DNA from 4 places in the Pantoea phyllosphaerae genome. Region 2 is predicted to be linked to each of the others. Evidence: predicted binding sites of a transcription regulator. Region 2 holds the regulator's gene; each other region holds the start of a gene.
The links. Region 2 encodes CRP, which controls carbon source genes, mostly activating them, when cyclic AMP is high. Its sites were predicted from a motif close to ATGTGANNNNNNTCACAT; they were not measured.
Positions count from the first base shown of each region.

Region 1: a site for CRP is predicted at 1,088-1,105, ahead of ACR6A7_RS19510 (NupC/NupG family nucleoside CNT transporter). Genes of this name have one in related genera too.
Region 3: a site for CRP is predicted at 829-846, ahead of ACR6A7_RS11450 (sugar transporter). Genes of this name have one in related genera too.
Region 4: a site for CRP is predicted at 1,348-1,365, ahead of ACR6A7_RS19115 (iron-containing alcohol dehydrogenase). Genes of this name have one in related genera too.

Region 1 covers NZ_JBPFDE010000020.1:8,766-10,968, reverse strand. Annotated here, with positions in the region: gene ACR6A7_RS19515 (Nramp family divalent metal transporter) at 1-801, opposite strand, end outside; gene ACR6A7_RS19510 (NupC/NupG family nucleoside CNT transporter) at 1,170-2,203, shown strand, end outside.
Region 2 covers NZ_JBPFDE010000006.1:221,848-224,050, reverse strand. Annotated here, with positions in the region: gene ACR6A7_RS10800 (OsmC family protein) at 34-438, opposite strand; gene crp (cAMP-activated global transcriptional regulator CRP) at 739-1,371, shown strand; gene ACR6A7_RS10790 (YccS/YhfK family putative transporter) at 1,430-2,203, shown strand, end outside.
Region 3 covers NZ_JBPFDE010000007.1:117,927-120,129, forward strand. Annotated here, with positions in the region: gene ACR6A7_RS11440 (hypothetical protein) at 1-61, shown strand, start outside; gene cybB (cytochrome b561) at 184-726, shown strand; gene ACR6A7_RS11450 (sugar transporter) at 901-2,085, shown strand; gene ACR6A7_RS11455 (multiple stress resistance protein BhsA) at 2,124-2,203, opposite strand, start outside.
Region 4 covers NZ_JBPFDE010000018.1:74,639-76,841, reverse strand. Annotated here, with positions in the region: gene ACR6A7_RS19120 (dihydrodipicolinate synthase family protein) at 1-78, opposite strand, end outside; gene ACR6A7_RS19115 (iron-containing alcohol dehydrogenase) at 89-1,237, opposite strand; gene dtnK (D-threonate kinase) at 1,427-2,203, shown strand, end outside.

The DNA.
Region 1 (2,203 bases), on a different contig from region 2:
GCTGTGACCGCTGAAGTGGAACGCGGCGGCGGCGGTCGCCATCATCGCCAGATTGACAAAGCCGGCGATGGTCATGGCGATGGCCACATCCAGCTTGGTAGAGGAGTAGCGCTGGCTTTTGTTGCCGCTTTCGCCGCCCTGCGTCAGCGCCGAGTGAAGATAAATGACGTGCGGCATAATGGTCGCGCCCAGCACGCCCGCTGCCAGGAAAACCGCCTCGGAGGTCGGCAGCGACGGCAGCGCCATGCCGGTCACCAGTTCGCTGACCTTCGGCTGTGAAAAGAAAAGCTCGACGATATAGGCCGCCGCCACGAACAGCAGCAGGCTGCCGATCACCAGCTCCAGCGGCTTCTGGCCGCGGCTTTGCAGCATCAGGATCAGAAAGGTCGCCACGCCGGTCAACACCGCGCCCTGCAGCAGCGAAATGCCGAGCAGCAGCTTAAAGCCGAGCGCCGCGCCGATAAATTCCGCCAGATCGGTCGCCATGGCGATGATTTCCGCCTGCACCCAGTAGAACCAGACCGCCGGACGCGGAAAGCGATCGCGAATATGCTCAGCCAGATTTTTACCGGTGGCGATACCGAGCTTGGCGGACATCAGCTGTATGACCATCGCCATGATATTGGCCCAGACCACCACCCACAGCAGCTTATAGCCATAGGCTGCGCCCGCCTGAATATTGGTGGCGAAGTTGCCTGGATCGATATAGCCGATGGCGGCGATAAAGGCCGGGCCCAGCAGCGCGAGCTTGATTTTTCGGACTCCGCGAGCGGCGCGCTCGGCGGTACGGCTCTCAAACATATTTCTCTACCTGTCTGAACGCGTGTTGACCATGGCAGCTTATGGCCTGATCGCGGCAAGTGAAATGTGGTTATCGTTATCGGTGTGATAGATGATGCTATAAAGTATAGCCATTGCTATACCTTGCGGTAAAGCGAGCCTTGCTAAAAAATGTGCAATGTCTCCCACTCTACGCCTCGAACATATTATAGACAATGAATTTGTGGATATTTGAGGTGAACATTTTGTGAACAGGCTGTGACTGGTGAGAGTTTTCTGAGAAAAGGGGTGATAGCGAATCCTTATAATGTGGATTTGATCTCGTTTTTAAGTAACGCGTTACATAGAATACGCAGCAAATTACAACCCTCCTCAAATCTGGAGCAAGCATGTCCCATATTTTGCACTTCCTTTTAGCACTGGTGGTGGTAGGCGTGCTGGCGTTACTCGTCAGCCACGACCGTAAAAGTATTCGTATTCGCTACATTGTCCAGCTTCTGGTCATTGAAGTGCTGCTGGCGTGGTTCTTCCTCAACTCCGAGGCGGGCCTCGGATTTGTAAAGGGCTTTGCCGGTCTGTTCGATCATCTGCTTAAGTATGCGGGCGAAGGCACTAACTTTGTATTCGGCAACATGAATGACAAAGGCCTCGCCTTCTTCTTCCTGAACGTGCTCTGCCCGATTGTCTTTATCTCTGCGCTGATCGGCATTCTGCAGCATTTCCGCATTCTGCCTTGGGTGATCCGCGGCATCGGCACCGTGCTCTCTAAAATTAACGGCATGGGCAAACTGGAATCCTTTAACGCCGTCAGCTCTCTGATTCTGGGACAGTCAGAAAACTTTATCGCCTATAAGGATATCCTCGGCAAAATGTCGCAGCGCCGCATGTACACCATGGCCGCGACCGCGATGTCGACCGTTTCCATGTCGATCGTCGGTGCCTATATGACCATGCTGCAGCCGAAGTATGTGGTCGCCGCGCTGGTGCTTAACATGTTCAGCACCTTTATCGTGCTGTCGCTGATCAACCCTTACCGCGTCGACAGCGAAGAGGATCTCCAGCTGCAGGATATCCATAAAGGCCAGAGCTTCTTTGAAATGCTGGGCGAGTATATCCTCGCGGGCTTCCGCGTGGCGATTATCGTCGCGGCGATGCTGATCGGCTTTATCGCGCTGATTTCCGGCCTGAACGCGCTGTTCGATGTTATCTTCGGCATCAGCTTCCAGGGCGTGCTGGGCTACGTCTTCTATCCGTTCGCCTGGGTGATGGGCGTGCCGGCTCACGAAGCGCTGCAGGTCGGTAGCATTATGGCCACCAAGCTGGTTTCCAACGAGTTCGTCGCGATGATGGATCTGCAGAAGCTGGCGGGCCAGATTTCGCCGCACTCAGAAGGCATCCTGTCGGTGTTCCTGGTCTCGTTCGC
Region 2 (2,203 bases):
CCCGCGTGAGCACCTTGCCAAAAAGTTTACGTTTTACAGCGCGACCACTTCGTAGCTGTGGGTCATCTCTACGCCCTTGCCCAGCATTAACGCCACCGAACAGTACTTCTCCGCCGAGAGATCCACCGCGCGCGCCACCGCTTTATCGCTCAGCGCCTTGCCGGTCACCACGAAATGCAGATTGATATGGGTAAACAGGCGCGGCGCCTCTTCACGACGCTCCGAGGTGAGTTTCACCTCGCAGTCCACCACATCGTTACGGCCTTTTTGCAAAATAGAGACCACGTCGATGGCGCTGCAGCCGCCCGCGGCCATCAGCACCATCTCCATCGGACTGGGCGCTTTATCGCCCGAGTTGCCGTCCATCAGGATCTGATGCCCTGACGACGACTCACCGAGAAAGGTTAATCCTTCGACCCACTTCACTCTTGCCTGCATGTTTCCACCTCAAGAATAGCCCGTTTGCCGCCAGAGTACGCGTTCGCCTGACAAACAGCAATCCAGAGTAATCCCCCCTCTGCTGAAGCGAGACAACAGAAGACAGTCGGCAAAAGCTGTGCTACAAACAGTGCTGAAAATAGTTCGTTCTGTTAAGGACGAAGACGGGACACATCAAGCGCCTGGCGCAAAATAAGGCCCGAATAATCTCCTTCAGGAGAAACGCTTGAAGCTTTCATCGCCTGGCAGGGATTAATCCCCCCGCGTTTTGGGCACGATTACAATAGAGGATAATAGCGAATGGTTCTCGGCAAACCGCAAACAGACCCTACACTCGAATGGTTCCTGTCCCATTGCCATATTCACAAATATCCATCCAAAAGTACGCTGATTCATCAGGGTGAGAAGGCTGAAACCCTCTACTACATCGTGAAAGGTTCCGTTGCGGTGCTGATCAAAGATGAAGAGGGCAAAGAGATGATCCTCTCTTACCTGAATCAGGGTGATTTTATCGGTGAGCTTGGCCTGTTTGAAGAAGGTCAGGAGCGCAGCGCCTGGGTACGTGCGAAAACCGCGTGCGAAGTAGCGGAAATTTCCTACAAGAAATTCCGCCAGCTTATCCAGGTGAATCCGGATATTTTAATGCGTCTCTCTTCGCAGATGGCGCGCCGTCTGCAGGTTACATCGGAAAAAGTGGGCAATTTAGCTTTCCTCGACGTGACCGGACGTATTGCACAAACCCTGCTTAACCTGGCGAAGCAGCCAGACGCCATGACGCATCCCGACGGCATGCAAATCAAAATTACTCGTCAGGAAATTGGCCAAATCGTTGGTTGCTCGCGCGAAACCGTGGGCCGCATTTTGAAAATGTTGGAAGACCAGAATCTGATTTCCGCACACGGCAAAACCATTGTCGTTTACGGCACCCGCTGATTTCCTCTCATACACGGCGTGATGTCACCGTTACGCCGCTACTGCTTTTAGTGAAGTGATGTGGCGCCGAATCATCTATCACCCCGAAGTTAACTATGCCCTGCGGCAGACGCTGGTGCTCTGCATTCCGGTGGCGCTCGGCTGGTTATTCGGCGATCTGCAAAAAGGGCTGCTCTTCTCTCTGGTTCCCGCCTGCTGCAACGTGGCGGGCCTGGATACGCCCCATAAACGCTTCTTCAAACGTCTGATCGTCGGCGGCTCGCTGTTCGCGCTCGGCAGCTTTCTCATCCAGCTATTAACCCTGAAAGGGGTACCGCTGCCTGCGGTGCTCTTTGCCCTGCCGCTGCTGCTGGGCGTCACCGGCGAAATCAGCCCGCTGCACGGCCGTCTGCTCTCCGGCACGCTGGTGGCGGCCATCTTTACCCTGAGCCTGATCGGCCGCATGCCAATCTATGTGCCACCGCTGCTCTATATCGGCGGCACGCTCTGGTACGGACTCTTTAACTGGTTCTGGTTCTGGCTCTGGAAAGAGCAGCCGATGCGCGAAACCCTGAGCCTGATCTACCGCGAGCTGGCGGACTACTGCGACGCGAAATATACCCTGCTGACCCAGCTTACCGACCCGGAAAAGGCGCTGCCGCCGCTGCTGGCGCGCCAGCAGAAAGCGGTCGATCTGATCAATACCTGTTATCAGCAGATGCATATGCTCTCCGCCAGCCGCGACAACAGCCATAAACGTCTGACGCGCGCGTTCCAGGTGGCGCTCGACCTGCAGGAGCATATCTCCGTCAGCCTGCATCAGCCGGAAGAGGTGCAGAAGCTGGTAGAGCGC
Region 3 (2,203 bases), on a different contig from region 2:
GCTGCCGGTAAAAAAAAACCTGAGGACTCAGAATAGCGTGGCACTAAAACATATCGCCTGACTCTGATTATGCTGGCCTCGCCGCGGAGGTCAGCAAAGCGTTGCGCCGTTGCGCCAGTTTGTTAAGATTTCTTCTCTCTTTCCAGTAAGGTAGAGCGCTTCTTCCTGATGCCTGAGCAACCTATGCGCGAAAAATATGCTGCTTCACAAATTGCCCTTCACTGGCTGACTTTTCTGCTGGTGGCGCTGGCTTATGCCACTATTGAGCTGCGCGGCTTTGCCGAGCGCGGCTCCTGGCAGGGCTACGCCATGATTATTACCCACTTCAGCGCAGGCTTTACCGTCCTGCTGCTGATGCTGGCGCGTCTGTTTTTGCGCACGCGCCATCGCACGCCGCCCATCACGCCGCCCATTGCCCGCTGGCAAACCGGCCTGGCGCATCTGGTGCATACGCTGATCTATGCGCTGTTTATTACGCTGCCGATTCTGGGCCTCACCTCGCGCTATCTGCGCGGGCGCGACTGGTGGCTGTTCGGCATACCGATGCCGGTGGCGAGCGAACCCAGCTTCGATCTTTCCGATAGCCTGATCGACTGGCATGAAACGCTCGCGCCGCTGGGATACTGGCTGATCGGCCTGCATGCCGCAGGCGCGCTGTTTCATCACTATTTTTTGAAGGACAATACCCTGAAGCGCATGACGCCAGGCAAAACACCACGCCGATAACCCAGGTTTATCGCCCGCCAGCCGGGCGATAAAAAACTTTCAGGAATAAAACTGCGTTACACCGTTCCCCTTACCGTGCAATTCCCTCACAATGGTCAATAATTGTGACGCAAGTCACTTTCGTGGATGTGAAACCGCATCTTTTTTGCTGCAGCTCTGACAGATTTTATTTTCATGCAATCAACTACTGTATCCCGTAAAACGGCCTGGCTACGCGTGGTGCTGCTGGCTATCGCCGCCTTTGTTTTCAATACCACTGAATTCGTGCCCGTCGGCCTGCTTTCCGATATCGGCGCCAGCTTCAGCATGAAAAGCGCTGATGTGGGCATCATGCTCACTATCTACGCCTGGGTCGTGGCGCTGCTTTCCCTGCCGCTGATGCTGCTGACGCGCAATATCGAGCGGCGCGTCCTGCTGACCGTGCTGTTCGCGATCTTTATCGTGAGCCATGTGCTGTCGACCTTCGCCTGGAGCTTCGCCTCGCTGGTGCTGTCGCGCATCGGCATCGCGCTGGCGCATGCGGTGTTCTGGTCGATCACCGCCTCGCTGGCGATTCGCGTTGCGCCAGCCGGTAAAAAGACCCAGGCGTTAAGCATGCTGGCGACCGGCACTGCGCTGGCGATGGTGCTCGGCGTGCCGATCGGCCGCGTGGTCGGTCAATATCTGGGCTGGCGCACCACTTTCGGCATGATTGGCGCCTCGGCGCTGGTGCTGATGGTGCTGCTGGCGCGCATCCTGCCGCGTCTGCCGAGCGAACACACCGGCTCGCTGAGCAGCGTGCCGATGCTGTTTCGCCGACCAGCGCTGGTGAGCATGTATCTGCTGGTGACGCTGGTGGTGACCGCGCACTACACCGCCTACAGCTATATTGAACCCTTTATGCAGTTCGTGGCGAATGCGGATGAGAACTTTACCACGCTGCTGCTGCTGCTGTTCGGCTCCGCCGGAATCCTGGGCAGCGTGCTCTTTAGCTCGCTGGGCAATAAGTTCCCCTCTGGGCTGCTGATCGCTGCGATAGCGGTTATCACCCTCTGCATGGGGCTGCTGATTTTCGCCGCCGTTCGTCCGGCCGCGATTGTGACGCTCTCTGTTTTGTGGGGCATGGCGATGATGATGATCGGCCTGGCGATGCAGGTGCGCGTGCTGTCGCTGGCGCCGGATGCCACCGACGTGGCGATGTCGCTGATGTCAGGCATCTATAATATCGGCATCGGCGCGGGCGCGCTGCTGGGCAATCAGGTCAGCGAGCATCTGAGCATGGGAGACGTGGGGAATATAGGCGGGCTGCTGGGGCTGGTCGCGCTGTTCTGGTGTATCGCTATCTTCCGTAAATATCCGCAGCTGCGCAGCAACGGATAAAATAAGGGCGTCAGAACACGGTTCTGACGCCCTTATTCTTAATTAAGGCTGGCGGCGGTGCCAGACAGCCTGCTCGCGCTAGAGGTCGAAGCAATGCGAAAAGGCTTGACGCGTATGT
Region 4 (2,203 bases), on a different contig from region 2:
GGCTTCAGGGTTATAGGCGCCTTCCCGATCGAAACAGGTGACAATAGCGGTCAATACGCCGGTAATTTTCTGGCTCATACAATCCTCTTTATTCCTGATGTGAAGGGAAGAGCGTCAGGTAGACGTCGCGAACGTTATGCGCGCTGACGGCAGCGGGCACGTTCTTCATCAGACGCTGCACGTCGAGCGCCGCTTCCACTAAATAGGGCAGGTGATCCGGGCCGATGCCCAGCTCTTCAAGGCTGGCGGGCAGCTGCAAACGTTTAACCAGCGCGGTGAAGTAAGCCACCAGCGCGTGCGATTTGCTCTCGTTATCCAGCGAGGTATCTGCATCCGGCAGCAGATCGTAGGCCTGAGCGAATTTGTCCACTGCGGCTGGCCGCACAAAGGCCATGCAGGGCGCCAGCAAAATGGCGTTGGCAACGCCGTGCGGCAAGTGATATTTGCCGCCCAGCGGATAGGACATGGCGTGCACCAGATGCGTGCCTGCATGGGCGATCGCCGCGCCGCCGTAATAAGAGGCCCACAGCATATCCAGCCGCGCCTGCAGGTTATGCGGCTCGGCAACGGCGGTTTCGAGGCTGGCGAACAATTTTTTCATGCCGATCAGCGCGTAGTTGTCGCTTACCGGATTCGACACCGTGGCGGTGAAGCATTCAATCAGATGACAAAGCGCATCAATGCCGGTCGAAGAGGCGATATGCGGCGGCATGCTGGTGGTCAGCTCCGGCACCAGCGCCACGAAGTCGGGCAGCATCACCGGCGAGATAATGCCGACTTTGGTTTCACGCTCCGGGATCGCCAGGATGGCATTGGGCGTCGCCTCTGAGCCGGTGCCTGCAGTGGTCGGGATCAGCAGTGAGGTGGTGCGCGCGGTTGGCTTTTCACCCGCCAGCAGCCCCTCCAGCGACGGGGCGTTATCGACGCAAAGCACCGACAGCAGCTTAGCGACGTCGAGCACGCTGCCGCCGCCGACGCCGATCACCATATCCACGTCGCGCCCAGGCAGCGCCGCCAGCACGGCGGCAACGTCGTGCTGGCTCGGCTCCGGCGGCACGCTGTTAATCACGCTGACGCTGGCGATATGCTGTTTCAGCTGAGCGATAAGCGCCTGTACCGCCGGAATGGTTTCAATATTCTTGTCCGTCACCAGCAGCGCGCTGGCCTTTCCTTTCAGCAGATAGCTAATGTCGTTCAGCGCCTGAAAACCGCTAATTACCGTGCTGTTGATATTCATCTCATACCCTTATTACGACGAAGCTGGAGCAAATGATTAGGTTTGCTCATATTAGTGCGATATCTGTCACTTGCTGTGCCTAAATTTATAGGGCATATCGATTTCGATTAATTTGATCTTGCTCACATATAATCAATCATGATTGAATATAATCATTCACAGCGGCATACCGCCGAATCAGGAGAGAAGATGACGCAGAGGTCATGGAAAACGCCCGTGCTGGTGATAGCCGATGACTTTACCGGCGCGAACGACGCAGGCAGCGGACTGGCGCAGGCGGGCGCGCGCGTGCATGTCCTGTTCAGCAGCGAGACGCCGCTGGATAGTGCCGCCGCCGACGTCTGGGTGATCAGCACCGACAGCCGCGCCGTCAGCCCCGCAGAGGCGGCGGCACGTACTGAAGCGGTGGTGCGTCAACATCAGGCTTTTATCGCCCAGGGCTGGCTGTTTAAAAAGATCGACTCCACGCTGCGCGGCAATATCGGCGCCGAAGTGCATGCCGCGCTGGCCGCCAGCGGCAAAAAGCGGGCGCTGATCGTGCCTGCCGTACCACGGCTGGGCCGCGTCACGCGCCGCGGCGAGGTGCGCGTGAACCGGGTGCCGCTGACCGAGACCGAATACGCCAGCGATCCAAAAACGCCGGTGATCAGCGCGCGGGTATTAACGCAGCTCGGGATCGCGGGCGTCGAGATCGATCTTGCCGCGCTACGCAGCGATCGTTTTGCCGCGCTGCTGGCGGAGCAGCAGGGCGCGGTGGTGATCGATGCGGAAAGCGAAAGCGACATTGCGCTTATTCTGACTGCCGCCGCGCAGCTTGACGAAACTCCGCTGCTGGTTGGCGCCGCCGGACTGAGCGATGCGCTCGGCGCGCAGCTGGCGGAATACCACCCCGCGCCGGTGCTGGCCGTGATTGGCTCGATGAGCGCCAGCGCCCAGCAGCAGATCGCGCGGCTGGCGGCGCAGCGA